4 regions of the Rhizobium sp. A37_96 genome follow, and region 3 is predicted to be linked to each of the others. Evidence: predicted binding sites of a transcription regulator. Region 3 holds the regulator's gene; each other region holds the start of a gene.
The links. Region 3 encodes PhoB, which activates phosphate uptake and scavenging genes when phosphate is short. Its sites were predicted from a motif close to TGTCATNNANCTGTCAT; they were not measured.
Positions count from the first base shown of each region.

Region 1 (5,991 bases), on a different contig from region 3:
GCGCCATCCGGGTCTTCACGGAAATGGGCGTCATGGATGTCGAGCCTCTGGAAATCTGCGTCATCCCGCGCGGCATGATGTTCAAGGTGACGCGCAGAGGCGATGAGCAGGTCTGGCGCGGCTATGTCTGCGAGAACTACGGCGCGAAGTTCACGCTGCCGGAGCGCGGGCCGATCGGCGCGAATTGCCTTGCCAACCCGCGTGACTTCAAGACCCCCGTTGCCGCCTATGAGGACAAGGAAACGCCGTGCCGCGTGCATGTCAAATGGTGCGGCAAGTTCTACGTCACCGACATCGGCCACTCGCCCCTCGACGTCGTCGCCTGGCACGGCAACTACATTCCTTACAAATACGACCTGCGGACATTCTCACCGGTCGGCGCCATCCTGTTCGATCATCCCGATCCGTCGATCTTCACGGTGCTGACCGCGCCGACAGAAAGTGCCGGCACCGCGAATGTCGATTTCGTCATCTTCCCGCCGCGCTGGCTGGTTGCCGAACATACGTTCCGGCCCCCCTGGTATCACCGCAACATCATGAGCGAATTCATGGGCCTGATCCACGGCCAGTATGATGCGAAGGAAAAGGGCTTCGTGCCGGGTGGCATGAGCCTGCACAATATGATGCTGCCCCACGGCCCGGACGCCTCCGGCTTTGAGAAAGCGTCCAATTCCGAGCTGAAACCGGTGAAGCTGGATCAGACAATGGCCTTTATGTTCGAGACCAGATTTCCGCAGCAGCTGACGAAATATGCCGCTGAACTCGAAACACTGCAGGACGATTACATGGAATGCTGGGATGGTCTGGAGCGCCGGTTCGACGGTACTCCCGGGATCAAGTGACGATCAGCCATCCATTCTTCGATATTGGAACCGGACCATGAAGCTCGCGACTTTGAAAGACTCCACAAGGGACGGCCGGCTCGTGGTCGTTTCGCGTGATCTGACCCGTTGTTCCGAGGTCGGGCACATCGCCCGCAGCCTGCAGGCTGCCCTTGACGATTGGGAGCACGTAGCGCCGAGGCTCGCCTTGATTGCGGAAGGCATCGAAACAGGCGCGGAACCGACGATACGGTTTCACGAACACGATGCCGCCTCGCCGCTGCCGCGAGCCTATCAGTGGGCCGACGGCTCAGCCTACGTCAACCATGTCGAGCTGGTGCGCAAGGCGCGCCATGCCGAAATGCCGGCAAGCTTCTGGGTCGATCCGCTGATGTACCAGGGCGGCTCCGACGGCTTCCTGGCGCCGCGCGATCCCATCCTTGCGGCCGATGAAGCCTATGGCATCGACATGGAAGGCGAGGTGGCCGTCGTGGTCGGCGACGTTCCCATGGGGATCGGTCCGGAGGCGGCGCGCCACGCCATCAAGCTGGTGATGCTCGTCAACGACGTGTCGCTGCGCGGCCTGATCCCGCAGGAATTGGCGAAGGGCTTCGGTTTCTTCCAGTCCAAGCCGTCATCGGCGTTCTCTCCGGTTGCCGTCACGCCGGATGAGCTTGGCGATGCATGGGATGGCGGCAGGCTGCACCTGCCGCTCCTGGTGGCGTTGAACGGCAAACCCTTCGGCAAGGCGAATGCCGGCGTCGACATGACGTTCGATTTCGGTCAACTGATCGCCCACGCCGCCAAAACGCGCAGCCTCGTCGCCGGCACGATCATCGGTTCGGGAACGGTATCCAACAAGCTTAATGGCGGGCCGGGAAGGCCGGTCGAGAAAGGTGGCGACGGCTATTCCTGCATCGCCGAGATCCGGATGATCGAGACAATCGAAACCGGATCTCCGAAGACACAGTTCATGCGTTTCGGCGATCAGGTCCGTATCGAGATGCAGGATCGCGCTGGGCATTCGATTTTCGGGGCGATCGAACAGACCGTCCAGCGATACGAAGGACCGCAGGCGCGATGAGCGACGTCGTTCTTTACGATTACTGGAGATCGTCGGCGAGTTACCGCGTTCGCATTGCGCTCAACATCCTCGGGATCGGCTACAGAACCGTCCCGATCAATCTGTTGGATGGCGAACAGAAGAGTCCGGATTACCTGGACCTCAACCCGCAGGGATTCGTGCCGACGCTGGTGATCGATGGAAGGATCATGACGCAGTCGCTGGCAATCATCGAATATCTGGCCGAGCTTCGGCCCGATGGCGGATTGATCCCGCCGGAAATCACAGATCGGCAGCATGTGCGCGAACTCGCCTACGCGATTGCCATGGATATCCATCCCATATGCAATATGCATGTAGCCGCCCATGTCGCGACGATGACGGATAAGGCCGACGCTCGCGAGGACTGGATGAGGCATTTCATCGCCAGCGGCCTTCGCAAGCTCGAGATCATGCTGCGCAAGTTCGACGGTGCGTTCGGTTTCGGCGATACGCCGACCCTGGCGGATATCTGTCTCGTTCCACAGGTCTATAACGCCCGCCGCTGGGGCGTGGACCTGACCGACCTCAGGCGCATCGTCGAAATCGACGAAAACTGCGCGAAACTACCTGCCTTTCAGGCTGCGCATCCGGATCGCGTCAAGGTCTAAGCACGACCCGAAGCCGAATGTGCCAGGTGTCGGAGCGTCGGCGCTGCAGCTATAAACACGCGTCTTTTAGATGCTATACATACAATCAGCATTCCTTAGCGATGTCGCCTTTTGAATTACCGGTTGCAGAAAGTCGCGTGTTTTTTATGTGATTGTCATGTGGCTTTTATAAGTGGGGAGAGGGAAGCAACCAACGCAGGGGGTATAAATGCGTAAACTTCTTCTCGCCATGATGTCTGCGACCGTAATGTCCGGCGCAGCCCATGCAGCGACAGTCTATCCGTTGGACCGGGCAACGGTACTCGCCGGCTCGCCTTTCGATTTCAAGGTCGAGTTCAGCAAGGTGGTAAAGCCTGAGGACGTGAAAGTCACCGTCAACGGCGAAAGCTATGATGCGGTTTTCGGCAAGGCTGCCGATTTCGTCGCCGAGGAAAAGGGGACCGAAGACAAGGTGCTCGGATCCGCTCTGATCCTGCGTGGCGTCAAGCTCGCAAAGCCCGGCCAATACAAGGTCGAGGTTTCGGCCGGTGACGAGAGAAAGTCGGTCAACTGGGACGTCTACGGCACGTCCGCTGCGCCCAAGGCCAAGAACATCATCTTCCTGCTCGGCGACGGCCTCTCCGTCGCGCATCGCACCGGCGCCCGTATCATGTCCAAGGGCATGACCGAAGGCAAGGCCAACGGCCGTCTCGCCATGGATGACATTCCGCCGGTCGCCTTCATCGGTACCTCCTCGACATCGGCCATCGCCACGGACAGCGCCAACACCATGTCGGCCTATATGACGGGGCACAAATCGGCCGTGAACGCGCTCGGCGTCTATGCCGACCGCACACCGGCAAGCCTGGATGATCCGAAGGTCGAGACGATCGGCGAGGCCCTGCGCCGTACCGGCAAGAAGTCGCTCGGCATCGTGACCACGTCCGAACTCGAGGACGCGACGCCTGCCGCGCTCGTGTCCCATACGCGCAAGCGCGGCGACAAGGCCGAGATTGTCGGCATGATGTATGACGTCAAGCCGGATGTCCTGCTCGGCGGCGGCTCGGCCTATTTCCTGGCGAAGAGCGTACCGGGCTCCAAGCGCAAGGACGACAAGGACTACATCGCGCTCTTCAAGGACGCCGGCTATGCCGTTGCCACCGACAAGACCGAATTGGCAAGCGCCGCCGGCTCGAACCAGGACAAGCTGCTCGGCCTCTTCCACACAGGCAATCTCGACGTCACGCTCGATCGCGAATTCCTCAAGAAGGGCACCGTCGACAAGTTCCCGAACCAGCCGGGCCTCGTCGACATGACCGAGGTCGCGCTCGACAAGCTTGCCAAGAATCCGGAAGGCTTTTTCCTGGTTGTCGAGGGCGCATCCATCGACAAGATGAGCCATCCGCTCGACTGGGATCGCGCTTTGATCGAAACGATCGAGTTCGACAAGGCGGTTGCCGTTGCCCGCGAGTTTCAGGCGAAAAACCCCGACACGCTGATCGTCGTCACAGGCGACCATACGCATGGCGTCTCGATCATCGGCACTGTCGACGATGAAAAGCCGGGCACGGAAATGCGCGACAAGGTCGGCACCTATGCTGCTGCCGGTTTTCCGAACTACGAGGACAAGGATGGCGACGGCTATCCGGACCGCGTCGACGTTTCCCGTCGCCTGTTCATGGCCGCCAACAATGGTCCCGACCATTACGAGACCTTCCGTCCGAAGCTCGACGGCCCTTTCGTTCCGGCAATCCAGAACGAGAAGAAGGAATATGTTGCCAACGAAGCCTACAAGGACGTGCCCGGCGCCGTCTTCGTGCAGGGCAATATTCCGAAGGACGAAGACAGCGGCGTCCATGCCGTGGACGATATCGTGCTGCAGGCGGTTGGTCCCGGTGCCGAAGGCTTCCGCGGTTACATGGAACAGAGCGATGTTTACCGCGTGCTGGCCGACACCTTCGCGCTCGGCTCTGAAAAGATCTAACTCGTCAGAGACAATCCGACTATGGACAGGTGGCTTCAAGGCCGCCTGTCTCTCTTTCTCTCAAGGGGTACGCGATGTCCAAAAGCCAGATCGCCACCATCAATCGCCGGACCTTCTTGGCCGTTGCCGCGACTTTGCCGGTCATGGGCATTGCCGTGCGTGCGAAGGCTGCCGAGAAGCTTGGCTTCGGCGAGCTCTACAAGAGCTTCGGACCGCTTGGTCTGGAGTTTTCCGACAGGGTGAAGCAATTGAGCGGCAAGGAAATCGCCATCAACGGCTTCATGGCGCCGCCCTTGAAGGCGGAGGCAGCCTTCTTCGTGCTGACGGAAATTCCGATGTCGCTTTGCCCCTTCTGCTCTTCCGATGCCGACTGGCCTGACAACATCATGGTCGTCTATCTCTCAAGCAGGCAGACCTTCGTGCAGTACAACGCGCCGATCCTTGCGCAGGGCGTGCTGGAATACGGCTCCTGGACCGATCCCGAAACCGGCTTCATCAGCCAGTTGCGTCTCAGGGATGCATCTTTCAGGACGGCCTGATCATATGCTTGCGCTTGATGTCTTCAGTCTTGAAATGCAGTTTCCCGGCTTGGCTACGCCTGTGCTCGCGATCGAGCGTTTCCATCTGCCGGCGGGCGGCAGGCTCGCGATCACCGGCGCATCCGGCTCAGGCAAAAGCACCTTCGTCAACGCCATCACCGGCCTGGAGAAGGTCACGCGCGGCAGCGTTTCGTGGAGCGGCACGGAGATCACCCGTCTTTCCTCTGGCCGGCGCGACGCGTTTCGCGCGCGCAACATCGGCCTCGTCATGCAGGACTTTCATCTCTTTCCCGGCTTGTCCGCCTTCGAGAACGTCGTGCTGCCGGTCAGGCTCACGCGGCGTCTCGCACCTCACGAGCGGGATCGCGCGCTTTACCTGTTGTCCGCAACCGGTATTGCCCGTCCGCAGCAGAAGATCGAGACGCTATCGCGCGGAGAGATGCAGCGTGTTGCCGTTGCGCGCGCCCTTTTATCGCGTCCAGGCGTCGTCGTCGCGGACGAGCCGACCGCCAGCCTCGACCGGCAGGCGGGCAAGGAGGTTGCCGAACTCCTGCTGCAGCTTGCGGCCGAGGAAGGGACGACGCTTGTGGTTGTCACGCATGACGCGTCGCTTGCCGAACGACTGGGCCGCCGCATCAATCTGGCGAGCGGCCGCATGGAGGAAGACATTCAAGAGGCCGGCGCACAATGATCACCTTCATTCTTGCCGATCTCAGGCGCTTCTGGAGCGGGGCGCTTGCCGTCGTTGTGCTGATTGCCCTGTCGGTCGCCTTGAGCGTGACGGTCACGCTGCAGGAGCGGGCCGTACGGCTGGGCAGCGCGCGCGCCGCTGAAAAATTCGATCTGCTTGTGGGGGCTGCCGGCAGCGAGACGCAGCTGGCGCTTTCGGCCGTCTTCCTGCAGCCGGCGCCGCTGCCGCTGATGGAGGGAGCCGTTCTTTCCCGTCTTGCCAACG
Region 1 covers NZ_JBNWDS010000021.1:32,235-38,225, reverse strand. The annotation lists gene hmgA (homogentisate 1,2-dioxygenase) at 1-842, shown strand, start outside; gene ACQZ6J_RS30710 (fumarylacetoacetate hydrolase family protein) at 880-1,905, shown strand; gene maiA (maleylacetoacetate isomerase) at 1,902-2,534, shown strand; gene ACQZ6J_RS30700 (alkaline phosphatase) at 2,743-4,497, shown strand; gene ACQZ6J_RS30695 (hypothetical protein) at 4,572-5,036, shown strand; gene ACQZ6J_RS30690 (ABC transporter ATP-binding protein) at 5,041-5,727, shown strand; gene ACQZ6J_RS30685 (ABC transporter permease) at 5,724-5,991, shown strand, end outside.
Region 1: a site for PhoB is predicted at 2,688-2,704, ahead of ACQZ6J_RS30700 (alkaline phosphatase). Genes of this name have one in related genera too.

Region 2 (5,991 bases), on a different contig from region 3:
ACCGTCGCGATGTCATGGCCGCGCGCCACGATCTCTTCGACGGACATTTCCTTCTCCACCAGGCATTCGAGGATATCGTCGAGCACCGGATAGGGCGGAAGCGAATCCTGGTCCGTCTGGTTCGGCCTGAGCTCCGCCGAAGGCGCCTTGTCGATGATGTTGTAGGGGATCACCTCGCCCGAAGGCCCGAGCGCGCCGGGCGGCACATGCAGGTTGCGCCAGCGCGACAGCGCATAGACCTGCATCTTGTAGAGATCCTTGATCGGATTAAAGCCGCCGTTCATGTCGCCGTAGAGCGTGGCGTATCCGACAGACATTTCCGACTTGTTGCCCGTCGTCACCACCATCGAGCCGAACTTGTTGGAGATCGCCATCAGGATGGTGCCGCGGGCGCGGCTCTGCAGGTTTTCCTCGGTGATCCCGCTTTCCGTGCCTTCGAACAGGTCGGACAAGGCCGAGCTGAAACCGGTGACAGGATCCTCGATCGGCACGATATCGTAGCGGCAGCCAAGCGCCTTGGCGCAGTCGGCCGCATCCTTCAGCGAATCCTGCGACGTATAGCGGTAAGGCAGCATGACGGTGCGCACGCGCTCCTCGCCGAGCGCATCGACGGCGATCGCAGCGCAGATCGCGGAATCGATGCCGCCGGAAAGGCCGAGAACGACCGACTTGAAGCCGTTCTTGTTGACATAGTCGCGGAAGCCCAGCAGGCAGGCGCGATAATCCGCCTCCTCGCCTTCCGGAATATGAGCCATCGGGCCTTCGGCGCAGTGCCATCCGTCGCCGTTCTTCTTCCAGGTGGTGATCGCCAGGGCGGTTTCGAACTGGCTCATCTGGAAGGCCAGCGTCTTGTCGGCATTGAAGCCGAAGCTCGCGCCGTCGAAAACCAGTTCGTCCTGACCGCCGACCTGCGCAGCGAAGATGAGCGGCAGGCCCGACTCGATCACCTGCCGCAAAGCGACCTGATGACGGACATCGACCTTGCCGCGATAGTAAGGCGAACCATTGGGGACTAGCAGGATTTCCGCACCGCTTTCCGCCAGCGTCTCGCAGATTCCGAGATCGTTCCAGATCTCCTCGCAAATCGGTATGCCGATACGGACGCCTCGGAAATTGACTGGCCCTGCGATCGTCCCTTCGTCGAAAACCCGCTTCTCGTCGAACTCGCCATAGTTCGGCAAGTCGACCTTGTCCCGGATGAAGATGACCTTGCCGCCGTCCAGCACGGCTACCGAATTGTAGCGGCCGGTATCGTCCTGCCGGGGAAAACCGATAACGACGCCAGGGCCGCCGTCGGCGGTATCTGCCGCAAGGCTTTCCACCGCTTTCCAGCAGGCGCGAATGAAGGCCGGCTTCAACACGAGATCTTCCGGCGGGTAGCCGGAAATGAACAATTCCGTCAGCAATATGAGCTGCGCGCCTTCGCGCGCTGCTTCCGCCCGCGCCTCTCGCGCCTTGGCGAGGTTGCCTAAGACGTCACCGACCGTCGGATTAAGCTGCGCGACGGCGATGCGGATGGTGTGGGTAATCGGGCTTTGCTCTGTCATGCCATACATTTAACGACGGCATCTTTCTTCCGCAACCGCCTTCCTTCCCCGCCAGGCATCAAAGATCGAGCTGCTCGCATAGGCGGTATTTTTACTCGGAAAATTACTAAGCCTGCCTTGCGGTTCATCCACCGTTCATGACAGAAGCATGACACTTCTATGAATACTTTGTAGCATTTGGAGAAATCCTTGGTCGCATTGGTCATCGAGTCCGCCTTGGCGGGCAGGCTTGCTCTTTTCCAGAAGATCGGCGCAGCGAGACAAAGATCCGCTGTCGTGCGCCTGCTTCTGAGCCTGACGCTGACCATGCTGTTCTCCTTGTCCATTGTCATCGCCGTCGAATGGATCGCACGCGGCGAGTTCGCGGCCATCCCGTCCTATCTCCTTTCGGCCTCCCGCCCCGGCTTGACAACGGTCGGCATCGTCATGCTGACGATGCTGATCCTCGACGCGTTGATCGGCCGCGTGCATCTGTCGGCTCTGATCGTCGCGTCGCTGCTCGTCGTGCCGGCCTTCATTTCCAGTCAGAAGCAGAACTATCTGTCCGACCCGCTCTATCCCTCCGACTTGCTGTTCGTACGACAGATCATGGAGCTGATGCCGGTCATGGTCAGGGATCGCCCCTGGACGGCGGTCGCGCTCGTCGCCGGTATCGTCGTCTGCCTGGCCGCCATGACTTTGCTCTGGCGCTATATCCGGCGTCATGCTGCAGCGCTGTCACCGAAGGAGCGCCTCGGCCGGCTTTCGATCTGTCTGCCGCTGGCGGCGCTTTTCGTCTCGCAGATGGACCCGACGCAATATTCTTTCATTCGCGAAAAGCTGGGCATCATTCCGATCGTCTGGGACCAGAAGGAAAACTATAGCCATAACGGCTTCGTCATCGCCTTCGCGCTCAATCTGCCCATGGCCGACGTCAAGTCACCGGCCGGCTACGGATCGAACGCGATCGACGCCATACCGGCGCGGAACTACGGCTATCTCTCCGGTCCGCGTCAGAAGCCCGATGTCATCGTGCTGATGAGCGAATCCCTCTGGGATCCGACACGGCTTTCCAACGTCGCCTTCACGCCCGATCCGATGCCGACGATCCGCGCCCGGCAATCCGGAAACGTCTTCTCGCCGGAGTTCGGCGGCATGACCGCCAATGTGGAATTCGAGGCGCTGACCGGCTTCTCCAACGCCTTCCTGCCCTATGGCAGCATTCCCTATCAGCAATATGTGCGCCGCCCGATGCCCTCGCTTGCCACCTTCTTCCGTGGTGAAGGCTATACGGCGCGCGCCCTTCACCCTTTCAGCGGCTGGTTCTGGAATCGCAACGAGGTCTACAAGGCTTTTGGCTTCGAGGAATTCCATACGCAGGAAACCCTGCCGCCCATGGACAAGCGCGGCATGTTCGCCGCCGACGACTCCCTGATGAAGGAAATCATGCGCGAGGGCGACGCGGCCGAGCGCCCGTTCTTCTTCTTTGCCGTCACCCTTCAGGGACATGGCCCCTACGAAGCCAACCGCTACGCTCAGAATACCGTCGATATCGGCGGAAATCTGAACGATGACGACCGCGCGACGCTTGCCACCTATGCGCAGGGCGTGCGCGAAGCCGACGCCAGCCTCAGGATGCTGATGGACTGGGCCGAAAAGCGCGACCGCGAAACGATCGTCGTCCTTTGGGGCGATCATCTGCCGCCCCTCGGCAACGTCTACCCGGACACCGGCTATATGCCGCAGCAGGTCGCGACCCGGAAAGCGCCGCTCGACGTCATGAAAAAGGAGCACGAGACGCCACTCGTCATCTGGTCGAGCAAGAAGGGCGCCCGCAAGGACATCGGCACCATCAGCCCCTCGCAGCTGCCTTACCAGCTGCTGAAAACCGCAGGCTACGAGCACCCTTTTTACACCGGGTTCCTGGGCCGCGTGCAGAAGAAATACAACATCGTCGACCGCTATCAGCTGGCGACCCGAGACAACCAGGCTTTCCCGGACTGGGCGCGCAAGGAGCAGGATATCGACCCGATGACGCGCGACTACCGCTATCTGCAGCATGACATGATGTTCGGACAGCAATATGGGCTCGAGCGCTTCTTCCCCACCCATGCGGACATTGTCGGCCAGGAAAGCAGCTAAAACCCGCGCTGCGATTAGAGGGAACAATTCCCCTGACGCATTGGCCGAGGCATGACGATACGAACGCGGTCCGGCGTACCGGCATCCGAGCTTCGACGTCATCAACGATGGTGCAAGCGGCCGGCTGAGGCTTTTCGGCTGGCCAGAACCTCGAACATGCGAGCCTTTGTTCCCGCACAGCAATGCCGCTGCCGCGAAGCGCAACAATATCGTCGCTCCCTACGCGATCGGGACCAAAACTCTTTCGCCGTTGCATTTTTTCCCATTGGTCGAATAGTTGCATCGAATGCCATCAGGATTCCCGGAGCCCCCTTATGCACAATTTGCCCAACTTCGTTCATCTGCATTTCGACAAGTCAGCCGATGAACTCGGTGACATCGAAAAGCGCGTCCTCGCCAAAGCGCACGAGCGGAAAATCATATCCACCGATATCAATGCGGCCATAAAGGCAGAATCCTCCACCGGACAGCGTCTGGCGGACGGTATCGCCCGCGTCGGCGGCTCCTGGGGCTTCATTGTCGCGTTTCTGCTGTTCCTGGTCTTCTGGTGCCTCATCAACACCATCCTTCTGACCACGCGCGCCTTCGACCCCTATCCGTTCATCTTCCTGAACCTTGTCCTCTCCATGCTTGCGGCCATCCAGGCTCCGATTATCATGATGTCGCAGAACCGGCAGGCCGAGCGGGACCGCTTCGAGGCCGCCAAGGACTATGAGGTCAATCTCAAGGCCGAACTGGAAGTTCTCTCGCTGCACCAGAAGATCGATATGCAGGTCCTGACGGAGCTTGCCACATTGCGGGAAGAATTTGCCGTCCTTAGAAGGCACATGGAAGCAAGCGCCGGAAGCGTGTCCAAAAACTAAAGCTTCCGGCTCGGCCGTAAATCTAATATATTCGCGAGGACGGACGGTAGAAAACCACAAGTATTAAGTTCCGATCGGCATCAGAGCATCCGAAATCTGTTTGTATCCTTGAAGAGTTGATCCCGAAACGCGATCACCGAGCGAGGCCGCTTATGCCAGATTGCCGCATGAAATTTCACACTCTGTCTCTCTTGGCGATTTCGACCGCCATGATCCTGCTCGTGCCCGTGTACGGCGCTTCAGCCGACGAGTGTCCGAGCAAGATCGTAAAGCCGCATCAGCTCAACGGTATCGCGTTCGAAACCTCCAGCCGTGTCTACAGGGATGCGAATGTGGAGGTCTATGAAAGCTGCGTTAAAAACAACGGCGACAAGGATCTCTGGATAGATTGGAAAATACCCGGGCCTAAAAGCTACGTGCTCCCGGGTGAAGCGGTGCCTTCATCGAGAACCTTCGTGAACCGGCAGACGATCGATGCGCATTCCTGCCTCGAATATGGGCCGCTTTCCGAAATGCTGGTGGATCCGTATCTCGGCCATGCCACCGACAGCACGCAGATGCAAAAGCAGGATAGCGACGGCTGCCGACCCGTGGCGACCAGTGTCGGCGACAGGATTCTCGAAAAGATACCCGACTATATCGACACGCTCTTCAAGCTTTTCGCCCCTTCGGACCGAGAGAAGTCTCACGACACGATGCTGAAAATCGAAGGAAAGACATCGACGCACCTAGATGGCGAGGGAAACTACCGGCAGAACATAGCCTACAGATTCTCCCGCATCGAAGGCCGCGACGAAGGCAATCCGCTGGATATGACGATAAGGCTTGAAAGCGAAAGCCCGGCCGCGGCCTATTTGCGTGCGGCCTCCTCCTTCAAGGACATGAGCTGGAAAATCGCCAACCCCGAAGAAAACGAAATCAGCTTCACCGTTTCGATGCCCAAAAATCCGACGCTCGAAAACGCGAGATACGAAATTCTGGATCGCAACAAGATCGTCGTCGGCTCGTTCTTCGCGCCGGCCTGGATCGAAGCACCGCAATGAAGATCTTCGCCACGCTGCTCCGGTTCACGCCCACGGCTCTGTTGAGCTGGATCGCAGCATGGCAAGGGATCTTTCGCGGTACCGAGCTCGTTCACCCACAATGGGCGCATGCCGCGTTCTCGACCGGCGCGGGTCTCGCTTGCGTGCTGACGGTCATTACCGTCGCCTGCCTCTCAACGCTCGGCCGAAAAGCCGCTTTCGTGTCGCTGGCGCTGTTTGCGGCGCTATCCGTCATAGCTTTCGCGCTTTGCATCTATTTCAGGAACGAACTGGTCTCCGCCCCGCAGATGGCCGAGCAGGAACAATACAAGGCCCTGTGGAAATGGTCGCTGATCGCGATGCTCGCCTTTGTGCCCCAGATCATCGGATCGGCGATCGAGGCGATCATCCGCAAATAGCGAGACGGCTGGCGATCCG
Region 2 covers NZ_JBNWDS010000001.1:131,254-137,244, forward strand. The annotation lists gene ACQZ6J_RS00615 (NAD+ synthase) at 1-1,547, opposite strand, end outside; gene ACQZ6J_RS00620 (LTA synthase family protein) at 1,794-3,668, shown strand; gene ACQZ6J_RS00625 (DUF1003 domain-containing protein) at 3,983-4,531, shown strand; gene ACQZ6J_RS00630 (hypothetical protein) at 4,699-5,574, shown strand; gene ACQZ6J_RS00635 (hypothetical protein) at 5,571-5,972, shown strand.
Region 2: a site for PhoB is predicted at 1,685-1,701, ahead of ACQZ6J_RS00620 (LTA synthase family protein). Genes of this name have one in related genera too.

Region 3 (5,991 bases):
CGCAATGTTCCATCTCGGCCATCTGGTTGAGGAGAACGATACCGATAAGATGTTCACCAATCCCGACGATTACCGCACGCAGGATTACATCATGGGCCGTTTTGGTTGATGATGCTGCGCGCGCGGCTCCTTTCACACAGTTCACCTTGAGGATAGAAAAATGGTCTCCACTCACATTCTCTCTGCCTATGACGAAGACCTGAAGTTCCTGACGCGCCGCATTGCCGAAATGGGCGGCCTGGCCGAGCAGATGGTCAGCGACAGCGTCCGCGCACTGGTCAACAGCGACGCCGCTCTTGCCCAGAAGGTCATCTCGGACGACGTCGTTCTCGACCATGCGGAGCGCGAAATCGGCGACAAGGCGATCGTCACCATCGCTCGCCGTCAGCCGATGGCCGCCGACCTGCGCGAGATCATGGGTTCGATCCGCATCGCCTCCGATCTGGAGCGCGTCGGCGACCTTGGCAAGAACACCGCCAAGCGCGTCATCGCCGTGCAGGGCACCGGCGTTCCGCGTCGTCTCGCCCGCGGCATCGAGCATCTCTCCGAACTGGCGCTGAGCCAGCTGAAGGAAGTTCTAGACGTCTATGCGACCCGTTCGCCCGACAAGGCCGTCTCGATCCGCGAGCGGGACGAGGAAATCGACGCCATGTACACCTCGCTCTTCCGCGAGATGCTGACCTACATGATGGAAGATCCGCGCAACATCACCACCTGCACGCATCTTCTCTTCTGCGCGAAGAACATCGAGCGCATCGGCGACCATGCCACCAACATCGCCGAGACGATCTACTACATGGCGACCGGTGCCCAGCCCGAAGGCGAGCGCCCGAAGGACGATACCGCCAATACCGTCGGCGCGGTGACGGAATAATCTGGAAGCGAAAAAGGAGACCACAGGCGCATGGTTCCGAGAGTTGCTGTTGTAGAAGACGAGGAAGCGCTGAGCGTTCTGCTGCGCTACAATCTCGAGGCCGAAGGCTTCGAGGTCGACACCATCCTCAGAGGCGATGAGGCCGAGCTGCGTCTCCAGGAGCGCATCCCCGATCTTCTGATCCTCGACTGGATGCTCCCCGGCGTGTCCGGCATCGAGCTCTGCCGCCGGCTGCGCATGCGGCCGGAGACGGAGCGCCTGCCGATCATCATGCTCACCGCCCGCGGCGAGGAAAGCGAGCGCGTGCGCGGCCTTTCCACCGGCGCGGACGATTATGTCGTCAAGCCGTTTTCGACGCCGGAGCTGATGGCCCGCGTCAAGGCGATGCTGCGGCGCGCCCGTCCGGAGGTGCTCTCCACGGTGCTGCGTTGCGGCGATATCGAGCTGGACCGCGAAACCCATCGCGTCCACCGCAAGAGCCGCGAAGTGCGGTTGGGGCCGACGGAATTCCGCCTGCTGGAATTCCTGATGTCCTCGCCGGGCCGCGTCTTCTCGCGCTCGCAGCTGCTGGACGGCGTATGGGGGCACGATATCTATGTCGACGAACGCACCGTCGACGTCCATGTCGGCCGCCTGCGCAAGGCGCTCAACTTCTCCAATATGCAGGATGTCATCCGCACCGTTCGCGGCGCGGGCTATTCCATGGAGGCCTGAGCGGCAAGGCCCGCTCAGGCATCGACATAGCGGCGGAAACAGAAAACGGGCCTCAAGGGCCCGTTTCTTTTGTCTCGGCGATGATAGATCTCAGCCGCGTGGTTGAGCCGGCCGGCGCCGTTCGTGCACGGGCTGGTAGGCCAGGCGCTGATGATAGCCGCAATAGGGCGATGCATCCGGGCTCTCGTTGCCGCAGAAGTGGAAATCGTCCTTCAGCGGATCGCCGACCGGCCACTTGCAGGTGCGCTCCGTCAGCTCCGTCAGGCCGAGGCGACGGGAGATCGGGACGACGACGTTGGAAGCCGGACGATATTGGATTTCATTGACCGTATCGACGTCGATCTCTTCCTTCAGCATGGTCGCGCCCTGCTGCCGGGCAACCACCGTGCGCGTCGCAACGCGCGAGCCGAAGCTGGCAGGGCGAGGTGCCGTGGCGTTGCGTTTCGGCGTGCGGGCAGCGGTCGCCGTGCCGCCAGCCTTCGCTCGGCCGGGGAGGTTCAGGCGGTGCACCTTGCCGATGACGGCATTACGGCTTACGCCACCAAGCTGCGCCGCGATCTGGCTGGCGCTCAAACCTTCGGACCATAGCTTTTTCAGCTTCTCGACGCGTTCGTCTGTCCAATTCATGCCCTGTCTCCGCTGCCGCGTTTCCGATGGCAGAATCCCTCACCATTGCCTCGCATGGGAACGAGACGCGAAACGCTCTAAAATTGTGGTGACTAGTTCCGCCGCATGCAGTCTAGCAATTGGTTTTTAACCTAGTGTGAGGCTGACTCCGTGACAAGAGTCGCGGGAATCTTGTGGAATCGATTTCGAGGTTTTCCCCAACTTGCTGTCCGGGCGTGGCATTTCTGCAATAGGCGCTGCAGAACCCATCTCTTTTGGCCGGCAGCGCTTTCTCGCACCTGCTAAACCGCCAGTTTTGTTGACATCGCGGTGCAAAACATCAATAGTGCGCAAGCCGCCGCAAGGCGGCATTTTTGATTTTTTCGGGTCCGTTTCATCAAACGGAAGCGATTGGTCCTTAAAGTTGTGATCGAGGAGAAATGGCCATGGCAGAGACCGCGCCGCTTTATGATACCTACATGCGTGCTCCGCTGCGGTTCGAGCGAGGCGAGGGCGTCTGGCTGGTGACCGAAAATGGCGAACGCTATCTCGATTTCGCGGCTGGCGTGGCGGTCAATTCGCTCGGTCATGCGCACCCCCATCTCGTCGCGGAATTGAAGGCGCAGGCCGACAAGGTCTGGCATCTCTCCAACCTCTATGAAGTGCCCGGCCAGGAGAAGCTGTCGAAGCGCCTGACGGAAGCCACGTTCGCCGACAAGGTGTTCTTCACCAACTCCGGCGCCGAGGCGCTGGAATGCGCCATCAAGACGGCGCGGCGCTATCACTTCGCCAAGGGGCATCCCGAAAAGTTCCATATCATCACCTTCGAGGGAGCCTTCCACGGCCGTACCATCGCGACGGTCGCCGCCGGTGGCCAGGAAAAATACATCGAAGGTTTCGGCCCGAAGGCTCCGGGCTTCGATCCGGTGCCTTTCGGCGACCTTGACGCCGTGCGCGCGGCCATCACCGATGCGACGGCCGCGATCCTGGTCGAGCCGGTGCAGGGCGAGGGCGGCATCCGCCCGGCGACGAACGAATTCATGCGCGGTCTCCGCCAGATCTGCGACGAGCACGGCCTGCTGCTGGTTCTCGACGAAGTCCAGTCCGGCGTTGGCCGCACCGGCAAGCTCTTTGCCTATGAATGGGCCGGTATCAAGCCGGATATCATGGCCGTCGCCAAGGGTATCGGCGGTGGTTTCCCGCTCGGCGCCTGCCTTGCGACGGCGGAAGCCGCCTCGGGCATGAAGGCCGGCACGCACGGATCGACCTATGGCGGCAATCCGCTTGCCATGGCGGTCGGCAATGCGGTGCTCGATATCGTGCTGGCCGATGGCTTCCTTGAGCATGTGCGCGATGTCGCCTTGATCTTCCGCCAGGGCCTTGCCTCGCTCAAGGATCGTTTCCCGGATATCATCGAGGATATTCGCGGCGAAGGTCTCATGCTCGGCATCAAGGCCGCCATCCCGCAGGCGGACCTGCTGCAGGCGATCCGCACCGAACATCTGCTTGGTGTTCCGGCCGGCGACAACGTCATTCGTCTGCTTCCGCCGCTGATCGTGACCGCCGAGGAGGCACGCGAAGGCCTCGCCCGCATCGAGCGCGCCGCAGAGCGCGCGCGCGCCGTTCGCGTCAAGAAATCGGCTTGAACTCAGCGCCCGCTGTTGGGGCGTTCTTGCCCCACGCGGGCGTTATTGTTTTTTCTGGAGTACAGGTAAGGACATGGCTTCTCCGAAACACTTTCTCGACCTCTCGGCCGTTGCGGCCGCTGAGCTGCGCAACATCATCGATGATGCGATCGTGCGAAAGAAGGCATTGAAGGCTGGCACGGCCGACAAGCCGCTTGCCGGCAAGATGCTGGCGATGATCTTCGAGAAGCCTTCCACCCGAACGCGCGTATCGTTCGATGTCGGTATGCGCCAGCTGGGCGGCGAGACGCTCTTCCTCTCCGGCACCGAAATGCAGCTCGGCCGCGCCGAGACGATCGGCGATACCGCGAAGGTTCTGTCGCGCTATGTCGATGCGATCATGATCCGCACGACGGATCACTCGCGCCTGCTGGAGCTGGCGGAACATGCGACCGTTCCGGTCATCAACGCGCTGACCGACGACACGCATCCCTGCCAGATCATGGCTGACATCATGACCTTCGAGGAGCATCGCGGTCCGATCAAGGGCAAGTCCATCGCCTGGACGGGCGACGGCAACAACGTGCTGCATTCACTGATCGAAGGCGCAGCGCGTTTCGGCTATCGCATGAATATGGCGGTGCCTCTTGGTTCCGAGCCGAAGGATCACTATCTGAACTGGGCCCGCAATGAGGGCGCCGAAATCATGCTCACGCATGATGCAGACCGTGCGGTTGCCGGCGTCGATTGCGTGGTAACCGATACCTGGGTCTCCATGAATCAGGAACACCGGGCACGCGGTCACAACGTCTTCCAGCCCTATCAGGTCAACCAGGCTTTGATGGCACAGGCCGGCAAAGACGCGTTGTTCATGCATTGCCTGCCCGCCCATCGCGGGGAGGAAGTGACGGACGAAGTGATCGACGGTCCGCAATCCGTTGTTTTCGATGAGGCGGAAAACCGCCTTCATGCGCAAAAGTCGATTCTTGCTTGGTGCCTGGGCGCAATCTGAGGATATGAAGCCGCGTCTGAGGGCGCGGGCGCAGTAGGAGTAAAGCAATGGCCGAAAATGCCGCATCGCTGGGTCAATTCGATTTTGCCGGTGACGATCACGTCGTCCCCTTCCAGGTGGAAGGTTTGGACGTGCGCGGCCGTGCCGTGCAGCTCGGTCCGCTGCTGGACGCCATTCTTGCCCGGCATGACTATCCGACCCCGGTCGCGCGCCTCCTGGCCGAGGCCATCGTCCTGACGGTGCTTCTCGGGACGTCGCTGAAGTTCGAAGGCAAATTCACCGTGCAGACCAAGAGCGACGGTCCCGTCGATCTTCTGGTTGCCGATTTCTCGACGCCGGAAAATGTCCGCGCCTACGCTCGCTTCGACGAGGCGGCACTGACGAAGGCGGTGGCCGAAGGCCGGACCGAGCCGGAACAACTGCTGGGCAAGGGCGTTCTCGCCTTCACCATCGACCAGGGTCGCTTCACTCAGCCCTATCAGGGCATCGTCGCTCTCGACGGCGCTTCGCTCGAGGAGATTGCCGGCACCTATTTCCGCCAGTCGGAACAGATCCCGACGCGCGTGCGCCTGGGTGCCGCCGAACTCTTCGACCGCGACGAGGAAGGCAAGCCGCGTCATCGCTGGCGGGCGGGCGGCCTGATTGCCCAGTTCCTGCCGGAGGCTCCCGAGCGCATGCGCCAGCCGGACCTGCATGGCGGCGACGGCGATACCGGCGTGCGCCATCATGTCGAGGACGATGCCTGGTCGGAAGCGCGCAGTCTGGTGGAAACCATCGATGCCGACGAGCTTACGGATCCGCAGGTCGGCACCGAGCGCCTTCTCTATCGCCTCTTTCACGAGCGCGGCGTGCGCGTCTACGAACCGAAGGCCGTCTATGATCGCTGTTCGTGCTCGCGGGACAAGCTGAAGGGCGTCTTGAAGGGCTTTAGCGCCGAGGAGATCGAGGCCAGCCAGGACAATGGCGAAGTCGCCGTGACCTGCGAATTCTGCTCGACGACCTATCGCTTCGAAGTGTCCGAGATAGAAGCGGCCTGATGCCGCTTCCGAGCATTTCAGAGAAAAGTACGCAGCGGTTTTCCGTCCGGAATGCAGGAAAATAGGGGTTTGCGCTTATCGAGGAAAAGCGGGAATTGCCTAGTTCAGCGTGCGCAGCAGGTT
Region 3 covers NZ_JBNWDS010000002.1:423,355-429,345, forward strand. The annotation lists gene pstB (phosphate ABC transporter ATP-binding protein PstB) at 1-109, shown strand, start outside; gene phoU (phosphate signaling complex protein PhoU) at 161-874, shown strand; gene phoB (phosphate regulon transcriptional regulator PhoB) at 905-1,588, shown strand; gene ACQZ6J_RS08540 (GcrA family cell cycle regulator) at 1,679-2,215, opposite strand; gene ACQZ6J_RS08545 (acetylornithine transaminase) at 2,641-3,840, shown strand; gene argF (ornithine carbamoyltransferase) at 3,914-4,831, shown strand; gene ACQZ6J_RS08555 (Hsp33 family molecular chaperone) at 4,879-5,868, shown strand; gene apaG (Co2+/Mg2+ efflux protein ApaG) at 5,968-5,991, opposite strand, start outside.

Region 4 (5,991 bases), on a different contig from region 3:
CAAGATATCCGTAACCACGCGGATCAGAAATAATTTCCTGGCCGGCCTGATTATCTGCGCTCCGATAGCCATCACGCTCTGGCTGACCTGGTCCGTCGTCCATTGGGCCGACAGCTGGGTACGGCCCTATATTCCGGCGCGCTACGATCCCGAGAGCTATTTGAATTTTGCCGTTCCCGGCACGGGCCTGCTGATCGCGATGATCTTCATCACGATCGTCGGCTTCCTGGCCAAGAACCTCATTGGCCAGAGCATCGTCCGTTTCGGCGAGTCGATCGTCAATCGCGTTCCTCTGGTGCGGACCATCTACAAGAGCGTCAAGCAGATCTTCGAAACCGTGTTGAAGGAGCAGGGCACCTCGTTCAAGAAGGTCGGGCTCATCGAATATCCGAGCCCCGGCCTGTGGTCGATCGTGTTCGTCTCCACGGATGCCAAGGGCGAGATCGCCTCGAAGTTCAACGCGCTGGGGCAGGACATGGTGGCGGTCTTCCTGCCGCCCACTCCTGTACCGACGGCTGGCTTTCTGGTTTTCGTCCCGCGCGAGAAAATCACCGTCCTCGACATGAGCCCGGAGGATGGCGCCAAGCTGCTGATTTCCGGCGGCCTTGTCGCGCCTGAATACAGGGAGGAGCTGGTCGCGACAAAAAGCCTGCGTCCGCCGGTTCCCATGAAATCGCTCTCCTAGAAAAATCGCTCTCCTAGAATAAGTCCGGTCGTCGGCTGCGATCCTCGCGTCATGCGCGAGCTGTCATGTGCGTATCATGTTGACGTCTTAGACCGTCCCTGGGACAGGCATCGGGATTATCTCATCAGCAGCATGTGCGGAGCGTCAGCACCGGACAGTGCCTTTGTTGCGGTGCTTTATCCGCTGGAGATGAATGCCGTTGTCTTCGCACCGGTTTTCATCAGGAGGATATTGCCTTGAAAAATATGCGTTTCAGGAGCTTGCCGCTGCTTTCGGCCGCGCTCGCCACATGTGTTTTTACCGCGCCGATGATGGCGTTCGCGGATAGTTCCGTAACGGTCCAGGGCGTGACGCTCGTCAACAAGGGCCGCGTCGCCGTGGGGCGCATCCCTTCCAACCTGCGCGACAAGTTCGGCGAAACCTTCGGTTCCGGCTCCGGCATGTCGATCGATACGAAAAACTGGGTTCGCAACGCCGACGGCACCTATAAGGGCTCGCTATGGCTGCTGCCGGACCGTGGCTACAATGCGGTCGGCACCACGGACTATCGCCCGCGCCTGAACACGATCGACGTTACCTTGAGCCCGGTCGCGCCCGGTGCGGCGCCGGAAGCCGGCAAGGAACAGTCGGGCGTCGATGCCAAGCTCGCCGATACCCTGCTGCTGAAGGACGACAAGGGTGCCGACACCACCGGTCTCGATCCCGCCGATGGCACCCGCCATCCGGAAGGCGCCATGCCGCTGCTGCCCCAGGCGCCGAACGGCAAGATCTCGCTCGATACCGAAGCCGTCGCTCGTCTGCCCGACGGCACGATGTTCATCAGCGATGAATACGGCCCCTATATCTACCGCTTCGCTGCCGATGGCCGCATGATGTCCGCAACGCCGCCGCCGGCCGCGCTGCTGCCGATGCGCAACGGTGTCGTCAACTTCGCTTCCAACAATCCCGGCCCCGGCGAATCCGCCCCGGATCCGAAAGATCCGACCAGCGGCCGGCAGAACAATCAGGGTCTGGAAGGCATGTCGCTTACCCCGGACGGCAAGTTCCTGATCGCCGTGCTGCAGTCCGCAACCCGTCAGGACGGCGGCGATTCCGGCTCGACGCGCCAGAACACCCGCGCACTGGTCTATGACGCGGCCGATCCGGCGAACCTGAAGCTGGTCCACGAATATGTCGTGCCGCTGCCGGTCTTCACCGACGCCAAGGGCAAGACAGCGGTCGCCGCCCAGAGCGAAATCTATGCGCTCTCGCCGCAGACTTTCCTGATGCTCGCGCGCGACAGCAACAATGGTTACGGCATGAAGGGTGACAAGTCACTCTACCGCAGCATCGTCGCGGTCGACGTCTCCGCCGCCACCGACATTGCCGGCGGACAGTTCGATGCCGACAAAGCGGTCGCGCCCAAGGGCGTTCTCGATCCGACAGTGAAGCCGGCCGCGGTCAGCCAGTTCATCGACATCAACGACAGTGCCGATCTGGCCCGCTTCGGCCTCCACAATGGCGCTCCGAACGACCGCAACAATCTCTCTGAAAAGTGGGAGGCGATGTCGCTCGCCAGCGTGCAGGATCCGAAGCTGCCGGACGATTACTTCCTGTTCATCGCCAACGACAACGACTTCCTGACCCAGGACGGCTATCAGGTCGGCGCTGCCTATAAGGGCGATGGCGGGGCCGACGTCGATACCATGTTCCAGGTATTCCAGGTTACCATTCCCGGCCTCGCCGCGAAGTAAGACCGCGAAACAGGGATGGGCGCGGCACCGCGCCCATCCGTTCATCCCGCCCGAAGGAACCGGATCGCTTCGTCGCGGCGGAAGAGATAGAGCAGGGTGCGCACCGCCATGCCGCGCTCGCCGGTCAGCTCCGGATCGCGCTCGATGAGATAGGCGGCATCCTTGCGGGCGATTTCCAGAAGGTCGGCATGGGCCTCGAGGCTGGCGATGCGGAAGCCGGGCGTGCCGGACTGGCGCGTTCCGAGAAGCTCGCCTTCGCCGCGCAGCTTCAGATCTTCTTCGGCGATACGGAAGCCGTCCTCGGTATCACGCATGATCGATAGCCGTGCGTGACCGGTTTCGCCGAGCGGCCCTTTGTAGAGCAGGATACAGGTGGAGGCTTCGTCGCCGCGACCGACACGTCCGCGCAGCTGATGCAGCTGAGCCAGGCCAAAACGCTCCGCGTGTTCTATGACCATGATGGTCGCGTCAGGTACGTCGACGCCCACCTCGACAACGGTCGTGGCGACCAGCAGGCGGATCTCGCCGTTCTTGAAAGCCATCATCACGGCATCTTTTTCCGGCCCGCTCATTCGGCCATGAATGAGACCGATGCCCGGACCCAGCGCCTTGGTCAGCGTCTCATGACGCTCCTCGACCGACATTAAATCAGATTCTTCGGATTCCTCCACAAGCGGGCATATCCAATAGGCTTTCTTGCCTTCGGAAAGCGCACTTCTCAGCCGGCCGACGATATCGCCCGTTCGCTCGTTTGGAATGGTGATCGTCTGGATCGGTTTGCGCCCGGCCGGCTTCTCGGTGAGCTTGGAAACGTCCATGTCACCGAAAGCGGCCAATACCAGCGTGCGCGGGATAGGCGTTGCAGTCATGACGAGCATATGCGGCGAGATACCCTTGGCGGTCAGGCGCAGGCGCTGGTGGACGCCGAAGCGATGCTGCTCGTCGACGACAGCCAACATGAGATTGGCATAGGCGACGCTGTCTTGAAACAAGGCATGCGTGCCGATGATGATCTGCGCCTCGCCGGAGGCTATGCGCTCCAGGATCGCATCCCGCTCGCGTCCCTTGGTGCGCCCCGTGAGAACTTCGACGGAAAGGTTTGCATTTGCTGCGAGTTTCGAGATTGTAGCATAATGCTGGCGGGCAAGAATTTCAGTCGGCGCCATCAGCACCGCCTGGCCGCCGCTTTCGATCACGGCGGCGATCGCCATCAGCGCAACCAGCGTCTTGCCGGCGCCGACATCACCCTGCAGCAGCCGGAGCATGCGCTCCGTGCCCGCCATATCCTTGAGGATATCGGCAACCGCGTCACGCTGGCTGTTCGTCATGGAGAAGGGAAGGGATTCCAGTATCTTGCGGCTGATTTCTCCAGTCGCATGTACGGGCTTTCCAGCCACCTTGCGCAGTCTTTGGCGCACGAGAGATAGGGAGAGCTGCCCCGCCAGGAACTCGTCATAGGCAAGCCGCCGGCGTGCCGGCGCTTGCGGGTCGATATCGGCCGCATCCCTTGGCGCGTGCAGCATATGGAAGGCATCGGAGATCGTGGGAAAGCCCTGCTTCTGGGCAAGCGCCGGATCGTCCCACTCGGGCAGTTGCGGGATGCGCGGCAATGCCGCCTCGATGGTCTTGCGCAGGAATTTCGGCGAGAGCCCGGCGGTCAACGGGTAGACCGGTTCGACCAGCGGCAGGTTTTCCGCCTCGCTTTCGCGCATGATATAGTCCGGGTGCACCATGGAGGGGCGGCCGTTGAACCAATCGACCTTGCCGCTGACCGTAACGGTCTCATCGACCGGCAGCTGCTTTTCGAGCCATTGCGCCTTGCCGCGGAAAAAGACCAGCGCAAGCTCGCCGGTTTCGTCATGCAGATAGACGCGGTAGGGAATGTTGCTGCGCGCGGGGGGCGGCTGATGCCGGTCGACGCGACCGGTAATGGTGACGATGGCCCCCTGCGGCGCTCTGGCGATACCGGGCTGTTCGCGCCGGTCGATGATCGAGTGCGGCGCGTGGAAAATGAGGTCGATGACGCGGCAGTCGTCGATCGTCTCGCGGTCGAGCAGCTTTACCAGCAGCTCGGACACCTTCGGCCCGACGCCGGGCAGCGAGGATATGGAGGCGAACAACGGATCGAGGATGGCGGGACGCATGGCCGGCAAAATGCGACGGGCAGGGCGCGTTTGGCAAGGGGCAGCGGCGGGCACGACGTCCTTGAGGCCAACACTCCCCCGAAAATTGCGCTTCCGGCGCTTTTTTCTGAAAAACCGGTTCCCACCTTTCGATGCTGGTTTTATAGAGACGCATCAACATAAAGGTGTTTTCAATGACTGGGCTCACCCTCAGCAGTGCCGATCTCGATCCCCGCCGTCGGCGCATCCTTTTTCGCTGCTGGCATCGCGGCGTTCGCGAGATGGATCTGGTTTTCGGCCAGTTTGCCGACAACGAGCTGCCGGGCCTCCCCGAGGCCGATCTCGATGAGCTGGAGCGCATCATGGCCGAGGAAGACAATGATCTTCTCAGGTGGATCCTCGGTAGCCAGCCAACGCCGCAGCATCTGCAGACGCCTCTCTTTGAGCGCCTGGCGTCCTACAGGCCCGATTTCGAAGAGATCGCCGAAAGGTTCGGACTAACGAAATGATCCCCGGTTTCGACGCGAAGAAGCTGCTCGCCGCAAGCGAGCCGATGACGATCGGTCATGTCCCGGCCGGCCTGGAGCCCTTCCTGATTGCCGAGATGGCAAAGGCCGGCCAGCCGATCGCCTATGTCATGTCCGACGGCCAGCACATGGCCGATGTCGAACAGATGCTCGGCTTCATCGCGCCCGAAATACCGGTGCTTACCCTGCCTGCCTGGGATTGCCTTCCCTATGACCGCGTTTCGCCGAGTTCCGACACATCGGCCCGGCGTCTGGCGGCATTGTCGGGTCTCATTGCGCACCATCGCAAGCCACATGCGGCCATTGTGCTCGTCACCGTCAATGCCATGCTGCAGAAAGTCGCGCCGCAGGACATTATCGAGAGCCTAGCGTTCTCGGCCCGGCCCGGCAACCAGATCCGCATGGACGATATCGCCAGCCGCCTCGAGCGCAATGGTTTCGATCGTGTAGCCACGGTGCGCGAAGTCGGCGAATTTGCCGTGCGCGGCGGCATTCTCGACGTCTTCGTTCCGGGCACGGAAGAGCCGGTGCGTCTGGATTTCTTCGGTGACACGCTGGAAAGTATCCGCAGCTTCGATCCGGCCAGCCAGCGCACGACGGGGCAGGTACGCTCGCTCGATCTCAATCCGATGAGCGAGGTAACGCTGACGCCGGATACGATCAGCCGCTTCCGCAAGAACTATCTCTCGGCATTCGGGGCAGCCACGCGCGACGACGCGCTCTATGTCGCCGTTTCCGAAGGGCGCCGCTACGCCGGCATGGAGCACTGGCTGCCGCTCTTCTACGAGAAGCTGGAGACGGTATTCGACTATCTCAAGGGTTTCCGGCTGGTGACGGATCATACCGTGCGCGAGGCGGCCGAGGAGCGCTCCAAGCTCGTCTTCGACTATTACGACGCCCGTCTGCATTCCGGCCAACCCGCC
Region 4 covers NZ_JBNWDS010000013.1:71,730-77,720, reverse strand. The annotation lists gene ACQZ6J_RS25655 (DUF502 domain-containing protein) at 1-685, shown strand, start outside; gene ACQZ6J_RS25650 (esterase-like activity of phytase family protein) at 922-2,418, shown strand; gene recG (ATP-dependent DNA helicase RecG) at 2,460-4,562, opposite strand; gene ACQZ6J_RS25640 (FAD assembly factor SdhE) at 4,736-5,050, shown strand; gene mfd (transcription-repair coupling factor) at 5,047-5,991, shown strand, end outside.
Region 4: a site for PhoB is predicted at 747-763, ahead of ACQZ6J_RS25650 (esterase-like activity of phytase family protein). Genes of this name have one in related genera too.